Regions from separate parts of the Ensifer canadensis genome, predicted to be linked through region 3. Evidence: riboswitches for the same ligand, from Rfam matches in the RefSeq annotation. Region 3 holds a riboswitch; each other region holds the start of a gene.
The links. A riboswitch is a leader RNA that binds a small molecule or an ion and turns the genes downstream of it on or off. The one in region 3 is predicted to bind cobalamin.
Positions count from the first base shown of each region.

Region 1: it holds a riboswitch for cobalamin, as region 3 does, so the genes downstream of both, bluB (5,6-dimethylbenzimidazole synthase) here and J3R84_RS09220 (DUF1636 family protein) in region 3, are expected to answer to the same signal.
Region 2: it holds a riboswitch for cobalamin, as region 3 does, so the genes downstream of both, J3R84_RS11855 (CbtB domain-containing protein) here and J3R84_RS09220 (DUF1636 family protein) in region 3, are expected to answer to the same signal.

Region 1 is NZ_CP083370.1:1,652,412-1,659,019, reverse strand. Features, by position in the region: gene J3R84_RS08115 (phytanoyl-CoA dioxygenase family protein) at 1-1,091, shown strand, start outside; gene J3R84_RS08110 (SDR family oxidoreductase) at 1,183-2,004, shown strand; cobalamin riboswitch at 2,082-2,290, shown strand; gene bluB (5,6-dimethylbenzimidazole synthase) at 2,336-3,127, shown strand; gene J3R84_RS08100 (DUF2865 domain-containing protein) at 3,036-4,106, opposite strand; gene J3R84_RS08095 (acyl-homoserine-lactone synthase) at 4,294-4,938, opposite strand; gene J3R84_RS08090 (helix-turn-helix transcriptional regulator) at 5,093-5,830, opposite strand; gene J3R84_RS08085 (NADP-dependent malic enzyme) at 6,007-6,608, opposite strand, start outside.
Region 2 is NZ_CP083370.1:2,434,939-2,441,546, reverse strand. Features, by position in the region: gene J3R84_RS11875 (DUF1194 domain-containing protein) at 1-138, opposite strand, end outside; gene J3R84_RS11870 (glucoamylase family protein) at 299-1,609, shown strand; gene J3R84_RS11865 ((2Fe-2S)-binding protein) at 1,606-2,469, shown strand; gene J3R84_RS11860 (CbtA family protein) at 2,545-3,339, opposite strand; gene J3R84_RS11855 (CbtB domain-containing protein) at 3,537-3,713, opposite strand; cobalamin riboswitch at 3,757-4,025, opposite strand; gene J3R84_RS11850 (TetR/AcrR family transcriptional regulator) at 4,024-4,716, opposite strand; gene J3R84_RS11845 (NAD(P)H-binding protein) at 4,820-5,650, shown strand; gene J3R84_RS11840 (anthrone oxygenase family protein) at 5,647-6,126, shown strand; gene J3R84_RS11835 (SDR family NAD(P)-dependent oxidoreductase) at 6,173-6,608, opposite strand, start outside.
Region 3 is NZ_CP083370.1:1,886,801-1,893,408, reverse strand. Features, by position in the region: gene J3R84_RS09235 (oxidoreductase) at 20-835, opposite strand; partial or broken gene J3R84_RS09230 (winged helix-turn-helix transcriptional regulator) at 925-1,399, shown strand; gene J3R84_RS09225 (DUF1330 domain-containing protein) at 1,689-1,982, opposite strand; cobalamin riboswitch at 2,170-2,385, shown strand; gene J3R84_RS09220 (DUF1636 family protein) at 2,494-2,907, shown strand; gene J3R84_RS09215 (ABC transporter ATP-binding protein) at 2,930-3,736, shown strand; gene J3R84_RS09210 (ABC transporter substrate-binding protein) at 3,733-4,686, shown strand; gene J3R84_RS09205 (FecCD family ABC transporter permease) at 4,762-5,766, shown strand; gene J3R84_RS09200 (DUF924 family protein) at 5,843-6,403, shown strand; gene J3R84_RS09195 (mechanosensitive ion channel domain-containing protein) at 6,541-6,608, shown strand, end outside.

The sequences.
Region 1 (6,608 bases), 230 kb from region 3:
ACCTTGCTGATTATCCACACGCGCTCGCCTGCGAGAAAAATGTGCTGATCTATGACAGCGCCAGCCTGGTTGCCGCCTGCGCCACGACCGAGGGGCGCCGCGCTGCCCTGGCCGAAATCTGCGAGGTGCTGGCAACCGGGCCCGGGGTGGCGGTGTTCAAGCACGCCTATGCCGACACATCAGTCATCGATGCGGCCAGCGGCATCTTTGACGCCATCATCGACGAGCAACACCGCACCAACAGTGGCGGCGGCGACCACTTTGCCAAGCCCGGCGCTAACGACAGGATCTGGAATTCGCTCGAAAAACACTGCCTGAAAAGCCCTGAGAACTTTGCCGCCTATTACGCCAACGCCATCATCGCGCTCGTCAGCGAAGCCTGGCTTGGTCCGAACTACCAGCTGACGGCGCAGGTCAATCGCGTCAATCCCGGCGGCGCGTCGCAGGCGGCCCATCGCGACTATCATCTGGGATTCCAGACCTCTGATGTCATCGAGCAGTATCCTGTTCATGTGCACAGGCTGTCGCCGGTGCTGACGTTGCAAGGTGCCGTTGCCCATTGCGACATGCCGATCGAGAGCGGTCCAACGCTTTTCCTTCCCTATAGCCAGACCTACGTGCCCGGCTATCTCGCGTTGAAACGTCCGGAGTTCCGGGCCTATTTCGACCAGCATCACGTGCAGCTGCCGTTGGAAAAGGGCGATGTCGTCTTCTTCAACCCGGCTCTCTTCCATGCGGCCGGCAGCAATCATTCGACTGATATCAAGCGCGTCGCCAACCTGCTCCAGGTCTCCTCGGCCTTCGGGAGGGCGATGGAGACCGTCGATCGCGCCAGGATGAGTGCAGCCCTCTACCCGGCGCTGACCGCACTCGTGGCATCCGGCACGCTTTCGGCCGATGAGGCGGCCAATGCGATTGCGTCCTGTGCCGAGGGCTATTCCTTCCCGACCAATCTCGATCGCGATCCGCCGCTGGGCGGTCTCGCGCCGAAGACCCAGGCGCAACTGATGCATGAGGCGCTGGCAGGCAGGTGGAGCGATGCGGATTTCAGAAGCGCGCTTGGCGAGCAGGCACAGCGCAAGCTGAGCTGAACGGCAGAATCGATCTTTCCGGTCCCCGGCGTTCTGCGGCGGGGGCCGGTCGCCCTGTTTTCATCTCACTTTCAATTCTGGGAGGACTTTCATGACCGAGCAATATGGCCGTCTCGACGGCAAGATCGCCATCGTCACCGGCGGGACGCAGGGGCTGGGCGCAACGATCGCCAACCTGTTTGCGGAACGTGGGGCTAAAGGTGTCGTCATCTGTGGACGCAACGTTGCCAAGGGCGAAGCGAAGGCCGAGCAGATCCGCAAGGCAACCGGCGCGCAGGTACTTTATGTCGAGGCAGACCTCGAAAAGGTCGAGGACGCGCGCAAGGTCGTCAGCGCCTGCGACGCCACATTCGGGCGCGTCGATGCGCTGGTCAATGCGGCGGCGATCACCGATCGCGGCACCATCCTGGACACCAGCCCCGAACTGTTCGACCGGATGTTCGCTGTCAATGTGCGCGCACCGTTCTTCCTGATGCAGGAAGCGGTAAAGCTGATGCGGCGGGAGGGCACGCAGGGCACCATCGTCAATATTGGCTCGATGTCGGCGATGGCCGGTCAGCCGTTTATCGCCGCCTATTGCTCGTCGAAGGGGGCGCTGGAGACGCTGACCAAGAACACCTCCTATGCGCTGCTGCGCAACCGCATTCGCGTCAATGGCCTCAATATCGGCTGGATGGCGTCCGAAGGGGAAGACCGCATCCAGCGCGAATTTCATGGGGCGGCAGACGACTGGCTCGAAAAGGCGGCCGCCAGCCAACCCTTCGGTCGGCTTGTCGACCCCAAGGAAGTCGCGCGTGCCTGCGCCTATCTCTCGTCGGATGAGTCCGGCCTGATGACGGGGTCGGTCATCTGCTTCGACCAGTCGGTGTGGGGCGGCTATGACGGCTCGCCGCATCCGGTCGCGCCGCTCTGACATCTGACGCTGTCGCGAGGCCCTGTGGAGTGACCGGCAAGCGACGCCGGACTTGCTTGTCATTCCCTGTGGGCTGTGCCCTTATGACGCCGTCAGGTGCCCGCAACGCGGGAGAATCGGGAATCCGGTGTTATTCCGGAACGTGCCCAACGCTGTGACGGGGACGACTGCCTCTAGGGATTTTGAGCTTGCTCAAGATCTTGCCACTGGATCTTCATGTGATCTGGGAAGGTGAGGCGGCCGGTTGATCCGAAGTCAGAAGACCGGCCTGGCAAGATAGACCGATATCCGCGCGGACGGCGGAAGGTTGTGCATTGTTGGGGATCGAACGATGCTGACTGACGCTAATGGCGGCCTTGCGGCTGCAGAAGCCTTTTCATCCGACGAGCGCGAAGCCGTCTATCGAGCCATCGAAACGCGCCGGGACGTGCGGGATCAGTTCCTGGCCGAACCCTTGCCTGACGATGTGGTGATGCGCCTGCTCAATGCTGCGCACCGGGCGCCATCGGTGGGTTTCATGCAACCGTGGAATTTCGTCGTGGTCCGGCAGGCCGAAACCCGCGAGCGGGTATGGCAGGCCTTTTCCCGCGCCAACGACGAAGCGGCATTGATGTTCGATGGCGACCGCCAAGCGAAATACCGCTCCCTGAAGCTGGAGGGGATCCGCAAGGCACCCTTGAGCATCTGCGTCACCTGCGACCGCACGCGCGGTGGAGCGGTCGTTCTCGGGCGCACCCATAACCCGCAGATGGATCTCTATTCCACCGTCTGTGCCGTGCAGAACCTCTGGCTTGCGGCGCGCGCCGAAGGCGTTGGTGTCGGCTGGGTCAGTATCTTTCATGAAAATGAGATCAAGGCGATCCTCGGCATTCCCGATCATGTCGTGATCGTCGCCTGGCTTTGCCTCGGATATGTCGATCGCCTTTACCAGGAGCCGGAACTTGCGGTTAAGGGCTGGCGCCAGCGGCTGCCGCTGGAGGAGCTGGTGTTCGAGGAAGGCTGGGGAACCTGCCGAAAGGCAGACGCTGCGATCAGTTGCTCTGAACCGGCTGGTAGCCCGGACCCTTCGGATGGCGAAGGTCGATCGACGTTTCCTCCTGGGGAAGGAACGTCGGCCCGATGACCCGCACCTTGCTCTTGGCGGGATCGTAGGGGCGCTCCTCCGCAGCCGCCTTGGCGGTAGGGGCGGCCGCTTCCTTCTTGCCCTCGATGACGATGATCGACGATTCGCTGTTGCCAGTGTTGCCACTGGAAGCCTTGGGCGTCGTCGCGATCTTTGGAATCTGGCAACCGCAAATGCCCGGCTTGCCGACGCCGCGCGTCCGATAGGCAAAGGCGTTTGGCAGTTCTTTATAGGGGCGTCCCGTCGAGGCGGAGACCATCTGGTCGCTCTCCTCGGTCGCCAGGTCGTGGAAAAATAGTTCTGTTTCGGCACCCGGGCAGCGGGCGCGGCAGGCCTGCTCGTCGCGGGCGAAGTCCACAGGGCTTGCCTCGGACGAGATCGGGAAGAAGGCGCCATCGCAAGTGCGCACGCACATGGTGCGAAGCGTGCCGGAATAGACGCCGCTTTCCGGCGGGTAGGTGCCCATTTCGCCGTCCCGCAGCATTGGTCCGTAGCTTTCGTCCGGCGGCAGATCGCGCAGGATGTTGCGGTACGTTTCCGGCTCGTCCGGGTCGGCGGTCGCAAATTCCTCGCTGCCACCATAGCAACCGTTGATCTCGAGGGCGGCGAGGATGCGCCGGCGCGTATCGTCTCCATCGCCTGACATCAGCTGCTGGCGCTCCGATTTGAGGATGCGCAGATTGTCTTCCATCTCGGCGATCAGACTGTTGATGTCTGTGCAGATATCCGGGTCGCCGCCGTTGAAGACGACGACGCTGCCTGTGCCGCAGCCGGCGCGTCGGCGATCGTTGCGCGCCCGGCGCAATTCGATGTTCTGTCGGGAAATCGCGCTCGCATAATCGCGGGTATCGGCCGTAGTTTCGATGGCGGCGGGCAGTTCGGCGAGCCGAGTGTTCAGGCGGTCGCACACGCTGGAGGCCAGCGCCTGATCGGCAAGAACCAGAAGCAGCGGCAAGGTCGCCGCGGCTAGGGTTTTCATGTTCCGGAACACGGGCGAACGTCCATTCCTGCAACCGCACGGCGCCACCCTTGTTGTCCGGGTTCGGTCGCTGTCGGCACTTCCTGTTTCAGCCCTATCATAAGGCTTGTCGCCGCCGGTGCAACGACAAGCCTCGCATTGCGTTAACAGCTCCGTCCGGTGGGAGGAACGGAAGGAGCGTTAGAGATCAGGCGGCGCGTGCCGTCTCCAGCGACATCGGCCGTTCAAGAACCGTGCCTTCGATCGCCGCTACGGCCTTCATGGCGCTGAGCAGCGACGGCGTCACTTCCCAGGCGACCGCTACGGCATAGACCGAGCCGATCCGGTGCGGGTCAGCGATGCGCTCGCCGGGGCAACCCATGCGGCGGAACATCCGCTCGAGGAAGACATCGGTCACCGTGACGATATGGCTGATGCCGGAGGCCAGCCCGAGTTCGCCGACACCGCACATCAGTTCTGCGGCGGCGACGGTCACCTGGTTGGAGGCGCGGTCCTGAGAAATCTCCGGGTCGATGCAGAAGCGGCTCGATTCCCAGATCGAGGCGCTGCGGATCTCAGGGTTGTCGCCAAGCAGGATCGGGAACGTATCGTCCAGCATGTTGGGGCCGAGCGTCGGCAGCAATCTCAGCGATCCGCGCAGTTTTCCCGTCTCCGGCGAATAGGACAGAATATAGAGCGGATTCGACTTGTCGTAATTGTCGATCTCCCATTCCCCATCGGTCTGCACGTCCCATTTCAGGAAATCGTGGAAGACGCGCTTGCGCAGCTTGAACATCTCGTCGATGGACTGTGGGTGCTGTCCGCGTGTCCTGCCGTTGAGGATCCTGATCATCTTCTTCTCCATCCTTGTTTTGGGGGATGGCGTGATGCTGTCAGTCCTCAGGCAGGGGCGAAACTGTCACTACCGACAGTTCCGGAAACCGTTTTTTCCCACTAAATATAGACGGGTTTTCAGATGAGCGAAGGAGGAGCGTCTTGAGGGTGGGTCAAACCGTCGGGATCAGTGCATGGCGAACGGCCTGGGCCACGGCCTGCGTGTTGGAGACAACATTGAGCTTTCGGCGGGCATTGGTCATGAAGAAACGCACGGTGCGTTCGGAAATGCCGAGAATGGTGGCAATTTCCCAATAGCTCTTGCCGGCCGCCGACCAGGTGAGAACCTCGGTTTCGCGACCTGTGAGGCGCGTATCGCGCGTGTTCAGCCCCCCTGTCATGGCGGCGTTTTCAAGCATGCCGGCATGAAACAGGTTGGCGGCGAGCTGGAAGTCGCGCAAGTGGTTGCGCCGATAGATCGACCACTCCGCGGCCGACATATTGACGTTGATGGCCAGCAAGGCGGTGCGGCCGGCCGGCGAGGGCAGCGGCAGGGCGACGCCTTCACTGGAAAGGCCGATCTCTTCGGCCGTCTTGAACAATGGCTCGCATTCGGGAAAGCGGTGGCGCGCCGTCGTCCATTCGACAGGCCTGACGCCACCGAGCGCCAGCTTGAGGATCGGGTCGATACGGTAGAGCTCCCGCGTCAGATAAAGCTCGGCCGCGTAGGCACCGAACGTGTGGTGCAACCGGCAGATCTTGAGCTCGTCGGCATAGGGCTCAGCTTCAAGATATAGGAGATGAGCGATGCGAAAGGTACGGCGCATCAACGTAAAGAAATGGGCCGGCTCGACACAGCCTCCGCATTCCAGAATTTCCAGCATGTCGAGGACAGCCTGTTGTTCAGTCATGCCACAACACCGATTTTTGCGCTAAACCCCACAATGGTTGGGGGTTCACCTTTTGTCCAGAACCGACAGCCGATTTGCTGTGGATTGTCGACCCTTGCAAACAATGGTTGTTGCCCAGGGTCGCGGCAGCATCACAGGGCCGCCGGGTGCGGCGGCCCTTAAAAACGAGGGCGTCGCTAGCCCGGATGGCTGGCTTCAACGACGGCGAGTGCCGCCATGTTGACGACGCCACGCGAGGTCACGGACGGCGACAGGATGTGCGCCGGCAGTGCTGAGCCGAGCAGGATCGGTCCGACATGCAGGCTGTCCGTCATCGTCTTGACGACGCCAAGCGTGATGTTGGCAGCATCCAGGTTCGGGAAGACCAACAGGTTGGCTTCGCCCGAGAGCGTGCTGTCGGGCATGACGCGCTGACGCAGCACTTCGGAGATGGCCGAATCGCCGTGCATTTCGCCATCGACTTCCAGATCGGGCGCGAGTTCGCGCACAAGCTGAAGCGCCTGGCGCATCTTGGTGGCACTCTCGGAATCGCGCGAGCCGAAGTTCGAATGCGAGACCAGGGCGGCATGTGGCGTGATGCCGAAGCGCCGGATCTCCTGCGCCGCCATGACGGTGGTCTGGGCGATTTCTTCGGCACTCGGGCAGTAGCTGACATAGGTGTCGGTGAAGAACGTGGCGCCACGCTGCGAGATCAGCAGGCTGAGGGCCGAGAAATCGAGCACGCCGTCGCGCTTGCCGATGATCTGCGAGACGTCGCGCAGGTGCTTGCTGTAACGCC
Region 2 (6,608 bases), 550 kb from region 3:
GACGCGGGCTTCGTCCAGATCCATCGAGCCGGACATGTCGACGGCCAGCACCAGTTCGACATCGACGTCGGTGTGCGCGGCGGTCGATTGGGTCGGGCCACCAGTCAGGGAAAGGATCAACGCCAGCATGGTTAACATCGCTTCAACCCGTCATTGCGAGCCGCGTCATCTCAGGAAATGTAGCACAGGATTGGCTTATCGCGACTGTTTGGGGTTGGCTGACCTTCAATAAAAGGTGATATCGACAGGGTTTACTGCCGATCGATACCGTGCCGACGGGCCTGCATGAGCTGAGGATATGCTTCAACAGACACGGAATACGGAGCGTTTTCAGGTCGATAGGCTGCAGTCCGCCGCTTTCGACTATTTCCTGCGCTATAGCGATGCCGGCACCGGGCTTGTCGCCGATACGTCGCTTCCCGACGCGCCCTCAAGCATCGCTGCCACCGGTTTCGGGCTTTCCTGCTACCCTGTTGGCGTCGAGCGCGGCTGGATCGGGCGCGGCGAAGCGGCCGGCCGGGTGCTGATGACCCTGCGGTTTCTGGCGCAAAGCCGGCAGGGGAGCGATGCGCTCGCCACCGGTTATCGCGGCTTCTACTATCACTTTCTCCACATGAAGACCGGCGAGCGGGTGTGGCAGTGCGAGCTTTCCACCATCGATACCGCGCTGCTGATTGCCGGCGTTTTGACCGCAGGCGCCTATTTCTCCGGCGACAGTGCGGGGGAGCGGGAAATCCGCGCGCTTGCGGATAAGCTCTATGCCCGGGTGGATTGGCGCTGGGCGCTCGGCCGTGGCGAGATACTGACGATGGGCTGGCGACCGCCCGGGCGGTTTCTTAAGTATCGATGGCAGGGCTACAGCGAGGCACTGCTGCTCTACGTGCTCGCGCTCGGCGCGCCGCACCATGCAATCGGCCCGGAGCACTACCGCGAATTCACGGCCGCCTATGCGTGGACCACGGTCGACGGTGCGCCGCATCTGCAGGCCGCGCCTTTGTTCGTCCATCTCTTTCCGCAAGCCTGGTTGGACCTTCGCGGCATTGGCGATGCGCCGATGCGTGACGAGGCGACTGATTATTTCGACAATACCTGCCGGGCGATCGCGCTGCAGCGAGCCCATGCCGAGCGCAATCCCGGCGATTTCGCCGGTTACGGCGGGGATATGTGGGGCCTCAGCGCCTGCGGTGGACCGGCGGGGCGGCAGCGGCTTGTCGATGGGCGTTGGCAGCGGATGCTCGGCTATGCGGCGCGCGGCGCGCCCGGTGGTCCTGACGATGGCACGCTGGCACCTTGGGCACCGGTTGCCTGTCTGCCTTTCGCTGCCGATGCGTCGCAGTCGGCACTCGCCGAGCTCGAGAACTGTTACCCGGACATTCTGTGCGAGAGCCGGTTTCCCGGCGGGTTCAATCCGAGCCTGCCCGGTGTGGGCCCGGAGGGTTGGGTCGACGACCGCGTGGTCGGGCTTGACCAGGGGCTTGTCGTGATGATGATCGAGAATGCCAGAAACGGTTTCGTCTGGGAGCTGACGCGCAGCATTCCGGCCATACGGCGCGGATTGCAGCGGGCGGATTTTCGCGGCGGCTGGCTTGAGACCAGGGAGACGGCATGAGCTTGGGCCACGAGCGGCAGGACGAGCGCCCGGCGGAGGACGAGGCGGACGCGGCGTTGCGCCAGAGCGCCCTTGGCGTTCTCGCGCACCTGCAGTCGTCTTTCCCCGAAGTGGGCTTTTCGCTCGGGGCCGCCGGCGACGTATTTCTTCCCGAGGCGCGGTTCTGGGTGGAGGAGGGCGTCGGGCTTGAAGACAGCCTTGCCTATCAGGATCGCTTTGCCGAGGGCATGGACGACAAGATCCGCGCCGCCCATCTGATTGCCTTTTACAGCAACCAGCTCACGCTCGCGCTTGGCGGCCTCTATCTCGGTGGGGGCATCGTGGCAGCCGTTCGCGGCCTTCGCTTCGAAGAATTTTCGCGGGCCTATGGCGAACGGCTTGTCGCGGCCAAGCGGTTTCATTTCAGCCTTGCCTTGCCCGCAGCCGGGGATCATGCCCCGGCGACTGCGGACGTCTTCGGCGAAACCTTCGCTGCGCATCTGGCGCCGATCGTCGTCATGTTGAAGCGTCGCACCGGCCTGTCCTCGGGCGCGCAATGGCGGCTTGCGGCGGATTCGCTTGCCGGTGGGTTCCTGGAGATCGGCCGCGTCCTCGGCGACGAGGAGACCGCGATGGCGAGGGCGCTGGCGATCGTCAAGCGCGCGGGTACGTCGCTATTTTCCGACAAGCTCCGTTACGAGGACATCGTGATCGAGATCGGCGGCAATCATGCGCTGTCGCGCACCTATCGCCTGCGCGGCGGCTGCTGTCTCTATTATCGAACGGAAGGTGGCAGCTTCTGCGACAGTTGCGTGATGCTGGCGCCGGACGACCGCCGCGCGCGGTTGCAGGCGCATCTGCTGGCATTGCAGGCGCGCTGAGACATCTCGACGACAAAGCCCCTGATATCGGCGATATCAGGGGCTCCGGGTTGATGGCGAAATCTGGCCGGTCTGTTACGCCTTGGCGAAACGATCGTTGATGAAGCCCGACACGACGCCGAGAACAATCCAGAACGCGAGCGTGGTGGCAAGGGCTGCCACGGCGAATTCAGCGCCGAGCACGGCCGGCACATTGCTGGAGATGTCCGACGGTTGCGGCGCGCCATAGACATGCGGTGCCGCGATCAGCACGAGGCCGATGATCTTGGCGGCGATCTCTTGCCGCAAGACCAGCAGATAGAGACCGGCGGCAGACAACAGCACGGTTGCACCCCACCAGACCTGGCGGTCGCCGAGTTCCGCGGCCGGGAAGCCCGGCAGTTCCGGCGGCAGACCGATTGCCGGCAGCATGTGCACGGCAAGCCAGCCGCAGGCGCCCCAGAGCGCGCCGTTCCTGAGCGTGATCGGGTAGCCGATGACGAGGCTGACGCCGGCGAGCAGCAGCGCGAAGCCGGAGCCGGTCACCAGATTGGCGATCAGCGTGCCGGAAAAGCGGCTCATGCCGAACATGATGCCGCCTTCCTCGTGTTCGCCCTCATGGGCGTAGGCAGGCGTGATCGGCGACAGGGCGTCAAGCAAAGCGCCAATCGGCGAAACCGCCTTCAGCGACGAATGCTGGTCGTGGTTTGCTGCGGCCGGATCGGCCGTTCCCGGCTGAACGGCTGGTTGTTCGCCGGCGGCCGGTGCCTCGCCTTCGAATTCTTCCGCGTGCAGGATCAGCGGTACGACGCGCAGTTCCTGGGCGCCGGTCATGAAGACACCGGCAATCAATCCAGCCACGATCGCGGCCAGAAGCGTTCTGACAATCATTTTCGATATCCCTCGATATCGGCGCGCCATGCATCTGGCAGGCAGCGCCGTGTCCCACTGGCAAATATGCGAACGGCTCCGTCCGGCAGATCTTCAATCTGCATCAGACGCGAGCAAACGCGTCCGGCTGTCTGCCGGAAGCGTTTTTGTCCGCAGCTATGTCGATGCGGAACGCAAGTCGCGTCCCGGAACATCGCTTAGTGGCAGGGGAAGCCATAGGAGTGGCGGGTGTCGTGCGCGGTATCGTGCAGCACGGCCGAGTTCGCCAGGCCTGCGCCGAAGACGAGGAAGCCGCCGATGAGGAGCGCGATGATACCTGCGGTCAGACGATCGCTGAGGGAGAGCGGAATGCTCGAAACTGTAGATGTAGCCATGACAACCTCCGTGATGGCGTCGGGATCTTTCCCGGTTTGGGCCCTATGCCCGCATCGACTGGCAGGTTTCCTGGCTCAGGACGTCGGGTGAGATCACCCTGGATTTGCCTCGCCTTCCCAGAGCAAGGGCCGCCCTCTCGCGGTCTTGTCTCCAGTGGCTTCTTCCGGATCGCTCCGGAACGGCGCATTCACGTCGCTCTACAGTCGCGGGGTCGGCCGTGATTTGAATGCCCAGCATGGGTCCATCCGTCACGTTCCCGTTTACTCCCGAAACGCGTTCGCGTTGCGGGAACCAATCGATCCACGATGATTAGGATCGCACCCCGGAGATGTCAATTAGACTTGCGCCGCCGCCCGGTCCATCCGCGACAAAATCACGAAGGATCATGCGTTTATAGGCTTCGACGATCTGGTCGCCCTCTGCTCTGGTGACGGAGACCGCAAGCCGCATCGTGCAATCGCCGAGATGCATGATCAAAAAGGCGGCGCTGTCGATCGTTTCGCGCGGCGTGTCGGGCGCAAACCGAGCCCAGACGTCGGCCAGAAGCTGGCCGCCGGCACGGCTTTGCAAAAGGTCGATCTCGCGCAGCGCCTTGTCGGCCTGCATCGCTGACCAGATGTCGCGCATCACAGGCTCGGCCAGGAACATATCGTAATAGATGTCGAACAGCATGGAGAAGGCGTCACGCAGTTCCGAGATCGACGTCACCTTGGCAAGCTCGGCCCCGATGCATTCATTGCAGACCGCATTGTAGCGCTCGGCCAGCGTGCGCACGATCGCCGCCTTGTCGGGGAAGTACTGGTAGAGGGAGCCGATCGAGATTCCAGCCTTTTCAGCGACTTCGCTCATGCGCATGGCGTCGCTGCCCTTCTCCTGGATGATCGCCGTGGCGCAGGAAAGGATGTGCTCGACGCGCTCGCGGCTGCGCTTCTGGCTGGGCGTGCGGCGCAGCGCCGGCTCGTCGTCAGCGGGGATTGTGGAAGGGCTTGCATCGGGAATCATGAGTAATGCTCACATTTTGACTTGACTCCTAAAATACGAGGATTTATCACATTTGCAAATGTGAGAGATGCTCATGTTTTGCAATCAACCTCAGGAGGAAGCGATGACTGACAAACTCACACTGGTTCTGGGCGGTACGGGCAAGACGGGGCGGCGGGTGGCGGCCCGCCTTGAGGAGCGGGGTATCGCGGTGCGCATCGGCGCCCGTTCGGCATCGCCTTCCTTCGACTGGACGGATGAGGCGACCTGGGCGCCCGTGCTTGAAAATGTCGAGCGCATCTATATCAGCTACCAGCCGGATCTGGCGGTGCCGGGCGCCGTCGAAACCATCCGCAAATTCTCGAGGCTTGCCGTTCGCTCGGGCATCAAGCGGCTGGTGCTTCTGTCGGGGCGCGGCGAGGACGAGGCGGAAGCGGCCGAGCGCGAACTGCAGGCCTCCGGCGCCGACTGGACGATCATCCGGGCAAGCTGGTTCTTCGAGAATTTCAGCGAGGATTTTTTGACCGATTCCGTTCGCAGCGGATCGGTGTTCCTGCCGCCGGATGAGATCACCGAACCCTTCATCAGCACCGACGACATCGCCGACGTGGCAGTTGCAGCCCTTCTGGACGAGGGGCATGTCGGCAAGGTCTATGAGCTGACAGGCCCGCGGCTGATGACCTTTGCCCAGGCCGTGGCCGAGATCGCGACGGCTGCCAACCGCCGGATCGGCTATCAGTCCGTGCCGGTTGCCGACTTCACGGTGCAGTTGCGGGCCGACGGATTGCCTGATGACTATGTCGAACTCATCCGCTATCTCTTCACGTCGGTGCTCGACGGGCGCAATTCGCAAGTGACGTCCGATGTCGAGCGCGTGCTTGGGCGCAAACCGCGCGACTTCGCCGACTATGCCCGGGAGACCGCTGCAACTGGTGTCTGGAGTATCGCCGCATGATCCCGCTGATCCCCGCTCTGGCGTTTGCCGCCGCAATCGGCTCCGGCCTGATGGCCGGGCTGTTCTTCATCTTCTCGGTCTGCATCATGCAGGCTTTGTCGCGGCTGCCGGCGGAGCAGGGGATCGCGGCGATGAACGCCATCAACGTGGTGATCCAGAATCCGCTGTTCCTCAGTACCTTCATGGGCACGGCGCTTCTGGGGCTCGCGCTGGTCGTCGCGGCCTTCATCTGGGGCGGTAACGGCAGCCTGCTGCTGGCGGCCGGCGGCATCGCCTACGTCGCCGGCGTGCTGATCGTCACCATTATCTTCAACGTGCCGATGAACGATGCGCTGGCGGCTGCCACGTCTGGGCAGGCTGCCACCGAAATCTGGCAGCAGCACTACCTGACCGACTGGGTCTGGTGGAACCATGTGCGCACGATTTCCTCGATCGGCGCTCTGGCGCTGTTCATTCTGGGTTTTGCGCGCAGCTGAAGAGAACGACCGACGCGACCCTGTGAAGGTCCGCCGGTCGTTCATTTCAATCAACCAGCGAGCCGCAGGTGAGGTTGGCGATCGCGCCGGTCATGGCGCCCGCCCGGTCCGAGGCGACGAAGGCGGCATAGTCGGCGACCTCGTCGAGCCTCGGGAAACGGCCGAGCAATGTGCCGGACTTTGCCCGACCGTCGAGCATCTCCTCCACAGTGGTATCGAACCGGTCGGCAAACCCTTGAAAGACGGCGCGCGCATGCGAAGCTGGCAGTGCCTCGGGAATGGCATCCGGCCGCAGGCAGATGACGCGGATGCCATGGCTGCCGAGTTCGCCGGCGAGAATGCGCGAGAAGGTCTCGATGGCGCCGCAGGTGGTGCCGTAGCCGAGGAAACCCGAGCCGGACATGCGCGAGCCGGGCGTCGAAAGCGTCAGGATGACACCGCTGCCGTTTCTTTCCATCTGCGCTGCTGCCGCCTTGGCGGTG
Region 3 (6,608 bases):
GCAGTGCGGCGGCGACAGCTCAATCGGGAAGTCTGCTGAACTTCCGAAGGTTCTTGTCGACGATGGACTCGGGCAGGAAGCGACGCATGAAACGGACTTGTCCTGCAGCTTTTCCGGCGGTGTAGCGTCGTTTGGGCGATGCCGCATTGGCGGCCCTTACGACGGCTTCGGCGACCACCTCGGGTGCATCGCCCTTCGCGACGATGTCGCGCATCAGCCTCTCCGCGTCGGCGCGAACCGTGTCGTAAACGGCAAGCGGGCGGTCCGGTCGCGTGATGTTCTCTTCGAAGGATGTGCGGGTTACGCCGGGCTCGACAAGCACGATGCGGATGCCTTGCGTTCGCACTTCGTGGTCAAGAGACTCCGAATAGCCTTCGATGGCATGTTTGGTCGATGCGTAGAGCGCATTGTAGGGGGCGGGGATCAGCCCGAGTATGGAGCTGAGGTTGACGATCCGTCCTCGATGCTGCCGTCTCATCGTGGGCAGCACCGCATTTGTCATGCGTATGATGCCGAACACGTTTACGTCGAAGACGGCTTTCGCCTGTTTCGTCGTGGATTCCTCAGCGCCGCCGAGCAGTCCGATCCCGGCATTGTTGACAAGAAGATCAATCCGTCCTGCGCGACTTAGAACCTCGTCGACGGTTGTCTGCACCGATGCGTCATCGGTTACATCGCAGATCAGCATCGTGATCCCGTCCGGGGTATCGGGCATCGGCTTTCGGCTGGTACCGAAGACACGGTAGCCATCGTGCCGCAGCGCTCGTGCTGTCACCAACCCAATGCCTGAGGAAGCGCCCGTGACCAGGGCAATGCCGCGTTCTGTCTTGCTCATCGGCTTGTGCTTTCATTTTATCATGGAATATCGCTGAACATTCAGTTACTATTAAATTAGTAGTTAGTCACTATCAAAAAGATACTAACATGAAAAATCTGTCGAGCCAGCCATGCCTGATCGCCAGGAGCCTTGCGCTTGTGGGGGATGCCTGGAGCATGCTGATCATGCGAGATGCCCATGCGGGCCTGACCCGCTTCGATGATTTCCGCAAAAGTCTTGGTATCGCGCCGACGATGCTGACGGGGCGGCTTTCAGCGCTGACGGAGGAGGGGCTGCTGGAGAAACGCCGCTATTCCGATCGTCCGCCACGAGACGAATATGTCCTGACCGAAGCTGGCCAAGACTTCCTGCCGGTTCTGTTTGCCATCGGCGCGTGGGGACGCAAGCATCGCGGCGGGGGCGAGGTAACCCGGTTCTTCGACGCCGAGACCGGAACGGAGATCGATCCCGTCACCATCGACCGGGCGACCGGCGCTCCAGTCGGGACACGTCCCATTCGTATCGCCGCACCGGAATGAGGCACCCCAGGCAGATGAAGTATCGCCTGACAACGCCTCTTGAAATCGCTTCCAGCACAGAGTTGCCGGTCCGTTGGTCGAGCAATGTCTTATGACCGTCGCCGGCAAACGCTGATGCCAGATTAATAGGTCCGGTTGACAGTCGCGATCGATCGTCCTGATGGCGTGAGAAGTGCTCTGCCAATGTGCGTCGCAGGCATCATTCGTTAGCTTGTGTTGTATTATGATATTACATAACAGATGAATATGAAAATATGCCGCATGTTGATATGCCAATGCCGCACCTTTGCGGTAAACGTCGGAAGCTGCTGGAACAATGACGGCCCGACTGCTTAGGTGGCAACGCCTTCCAGCGTCATGATCCGCGTCTTGGCGCAGCGCTCTCGGATCGCCTTGAGGCGTTGATACGCCGGCGAGTTGTACCACTCGAGCAAGGAGTGCATGTCCGGGAACTCGACAATGACGAGCCGGTGCGGCTCCCAGTCTCCCTCGAGCACCCGGGTAGCGCCACCGCGCCCCAAATATCGGCCACCATAGCGCGCCTCCGTTGCCGGCACTTCCCGTATGTATTCTTCAAAGGCCGCGGCATCGGTGACCTCGACATCCGCAATCAGATAGGCGGCCATGGCAGATCTCCTTTTCCACACAGGCGCCATCGAAGGATACGCCCGTTGGTCGGTGCGGGCGAGTTGGTCAACATATTTTTGTGTTGAATAATGTTATGTTATCACATAACAAATGCGCATGAAAAAATGCGACATGTTGATAGGCCAAGGCCGTGCTGTCGCGGCGGTTGTCACCTCCGCCGAAGTGTGCGACGAAGGCTTTGATGGTGCTGCAACCGCGACAATGCGGAAGCGGCTGAAAAGGGAACACGGAGCGGACGACCCAAATGGGGCCGAAACCGTGGCTGCCCCCGCAACTGTGAGCGGAAAGCGCATTCACACCATGTCACTGGCGATCAGCCGGGAAGACGTGGATGCGCCGCGACCCGCGAGCCAGGAGACCTGCCATCGAACCGATCAACCACAACGGACGGGGTGTTCCGATGGAAAAGAACTGGTTTTTGCGCGACGGTCATCCGTCATCATGCCGCGTTGCCACATTCTCTCCGGACCAATCCGGAGGAGAAGAGACATGGCCAATCCGGTTTCCCGACAGCACACGATAACGGTCTGCACCGATTGCCGTTTCACCGGCGGCCCATGCCGTCCGGGAGCGGATCTGATCCAGCGGCTGAACCGCAGTATTGCCGCGCTCGGCGAGCCGCTCGACCGGGATTTCTCCATTACTGGGACGGTCTGCATGGCCGCGTGTACCAGGCCTTGCACCATCGCTTTCCAGGCAACCGGCAAGGCGACCTACCTCTTTGGCGATATCTCGCCCGAGGAGGATATCGATGATCTCGTCTCGTTCGCGACCACCTATGCCGGAAGGGGCGATGGCATGACGCGGGCGGCCGAGAGGCCGCGCGGGCTCAACGGCAAGACGCTGGCGCGCATCCCGGCAGCGATGCTGGTCTCCGAAGACATCGGCTGGCATTTCCAATGATGGCGCGGGGAGGGACGAGCCGATGAGCTGCACCGCGACAGGGGCCGGGCTTCGGGTCCACGCCCTGGATTGGGGACCGCGCCCGGACCTGCGGCTGGTCCGCGAGATCGACTTTGCCATTGCGCCCGGCAGCCGGCTTGCCATTCTCGGGCCGAACGGTGCCGGCAAGACCTCGCTGCTGCGCTGCCTCTATCGCTCGGCCCAGCCGATAGCGGGCGCAATCGAGGTCGATGGCGTCGACATCTGGGCGATGACGGCGCGCGAGGCGGCAAAGATCATTGCCGTCGTGCTGCAGGAAATGCCGAGCGACTTTCCCTTCAGCGTGCGCGACGTGGTGATGATGGGCCGCATCCCCCGGCGTGAGGGCATGAGCGGCTGGACCGCGAGGGACCGCGAGACGGTTGCGCACGCGCTCGAGCATCTCGATCTCACCCACCTTGCCGGGCGGCAATTCGCGACGCTTTCGGGCGGCGAGAAGCAGCGGGTGCTGATCGCCCGGGCGCTTGCCCAGCAGCCGCGCATCATCATTCTCGACGAGCCGACAAACCATCTCGATATCCGCCACCAGCTCGAAATTCTCGAGTTGTTGCAGACGCTGCAGCTGACGATCGTCACCACGCTGCACGACATCAACCTGGCAGCCGAGTTCGCGACCGATGTGGCGATCCTGACGGAGGGACGCATGACGGCCTTCGGCCCGCCCGAAGACGTGCTCAACCCACAAGCGCTTTCCGCCGCCTTCGGCGTCACCGCCACTGCCCACAACAATGCCGTTTCGAGCGGCGCACGCTTTTCCTTTTCACTTGCTCGACAGGAACTGATTTCATGAAGACCTTCATTGCCCATTCCGCCTTTGCCCTGCTGGTTCTGGCGGCAACGCCGGCGCTCGCCTATCCCGTGACCGTCAAGAGCTGCAACCGCGAGGTGACCTTCGATTCAGCACCGAAGCGCGCCGTTTCCAACGACGTCAACCTCACTGAAATGATGCTGGCTCTGAAATTGCAGGACCGCATGGTCGGCTATACCGGCGTATCCGGCTGGAAGACGCTGGACGAAAAGCTGCGCGAAGGCGTCAAGGCGCTGCCGGAGCTTTCGGAAAAATATCCGACCAAGGAAGTGCTGCTCAATGCCGACGCCGACTTCTACTTCGCCGGCTGGAACTACGGCATGAAGGTCGGGGGCGAGGTGACGCCGGAAACGCTCGAACCCTTCAAGATCAACGTCTATGAGCTGACCGAATCCTGCATTCACGTCATGGCCAAGGGCAAGCCTGTCATGGACGACATGTTCGTCGATATCCTCAATCTCGGCCGCATCTTCGGCGTCGAGGATCGGGCGCAGGCGCTGGTCGACGGTTATCGCCGCGATCTCGACAAGATCACTGCAGACACCGGCGGCATCGAACGCCCGACCCGCGTCTTCGTCTATGATTCCGGCGAGGAGAAGCCGTTCACGTCAGGCCGGTTCGGTATCCCGACGGCAATGATCGAGGCGGCGGGCGGCGTCAACGTCATGGACGACATCGAGAAGAGCTGGACCGAGATTTCCTGGGAGCCGGTGATCGACAAGAACCCTGAGGTGGTGGTGATCGTCAACTATGGCGAGGTCACCGCCGAGCAGAAGATCGCCTTCATGAAGAGCAACCCCGCCTTCAAGAACATCGATGCCGTCAGGAATGACCGCTTCGTCGTGCTCGATTATGTCGAGGCGACACCGGGTCCACGCAACATCGATGCCATTGCGCGCCTTGCCAGGGCCTTTCACGGGCAGGCGATGTAACCGAGGCGGCCTGCGGGAGCATGCCGTTTCGCATGCTCCCGCCTTTCCATTCCAATAATTGACCAGGGACGGACTGTGAAAACCACGACCGCCATTCTCGCGGCGCTGCTGTTGCTGTGCCTGACGATCACTGCCGCCGTCTCATGGGGTTCAGCGCCCATCCCGGTCTCGACCGTCTGGTCGATCATCGCCTCGAAGCTGTCGCCCGGCAGCGTCGACGTCGTCTGGTCGGCGGGGCGCGAAAGCATTGTCTGGGACGTGCGCCTGCCGCGTGTCGTGCTTGCCGGGCTGGTTGGAGCCGGGCTGGCCTTGACCGGCGCCGTGCTGCAGGCGGTTACCCGCAATCCGCTTGCCGATCCGCATCTGCTCGGTGTGTCCTCCGGCGGCGCGCTCGGCGCGATCATCGCGCTACTGCACACCGGACTCATTCTCGGCCTTGCCACGGTGCCGCTGTTTGCCTTTGCCGGCGCGCTGGCTGCGACCGCACTTGTTGCGCTCGTGACAAGGGTGCTCGGCACCAATGCCGACCGGCTGGTGCTATCAGGCGTGGCCGTTGCCTTCACCTTGACGTCTGTCGGCAACCTGATGATTTTCCTCGGGGATCCAAGGGCGGTGCATACGGTGATTTTCTGGATGCTCGGCGGTCTCGGGCTCGCGCAATGGCCGCATCTTGTCTATCCCGCGGTGGTGCTGACAGCCTGCCTCGGCTACCTCGTGCTGAGGGCGCGCGAGATCAATGCGCTTGCCATGGGCGACGAGACGGCAACGACGCTCGGCATTCCCGTTCGCCGGTTCCGCCTCGTCCTCTTCGTCGTCACCGCACTTCTGACCGGGGTCATGGTCGCTTTTTCCGGCGCGATCGGCTTTGTCGGCCTGATGGTGCCGCATTTCGTGCGGCTGTTTGCCGGCAGCGACAATGTCCGGGTCATCCCGCTTTCGGCCTTCGTCGGGGCGCTGGTGCTGATCTGGGCGGACCTCTTTTCCCGCGTCGTCATGGCGCCCGAGGATATGCCGATCGGCGTCATCACCGGGCTTGTCGGCGGCATGGCTTTTATTGCCATTTTGAAGCGTCGCGCGTAAGCCAGCGGCATGGACACGGTGCGATTGCCGCCTATCTGATAGGTCGACCGTCCCCACGGCATGACATGAGGAGCGAATGACCCATCAAGCTGAGGCCTGCACCCCGGATGAAGTGCTGAAATTCTGGTTCGAGGAACTGTCGCTCGACCACTGGTTCAAGCCGTCGCGCGAGCTGGACGAACATTGCTTCCTGCGCTTCCAGGCGTCGCACCTCGCCCTTGCCAGGGAGATCGGCGACATCTGGCGGGCGACGCCGGAAAACCGGCTGGCGGCAATCGTGCTTCTCGATCAGTTGCCGCGCAACATGTATCGGGGGACGCCGCTTGCCTTTGCGACCGACGGCCTGGCGCTCCGGGAAGCCAAGCTCGCCGTCGGCGCCGGCGCCGACATGGCGGTCCGGCCGGAGTGGCGGGCGTTCTTCTACATGCCGTTCGAGCACTCGGAGAACCTGACGGATCAGACGATGGCGGTGAAGCTTTTCACCGAGCTCGGCGATCCCATGTATATCGATTATGCAATCCGGCACCGGGAGGTGATCGAGACCTATGGTCGCTTCCCGCACCGCAACGCCTTCGTCGGTCGGACGTCGACGGCGGCGGAACTGACCTATCTGGCGCAGCCGGGCGCAGGATTCTGACAGTTTTACGGGCTGTGAAGGCATGTTTTACCGTGTCTTTGCATCTTTCCGCCGTCTTTCGTATTCAAACCGCATTGTGACGGCTGCCGGGGCGATTCCGCATCCGGGCGAGGTCTGGGCTTCCGAGGGTTTTGAAATTGCATTTCGTGGCAAAGTTGTTCGCTGTTTCTGTCTGCCTGCTGTCGCTGGCCGGTGCCGGCACTGT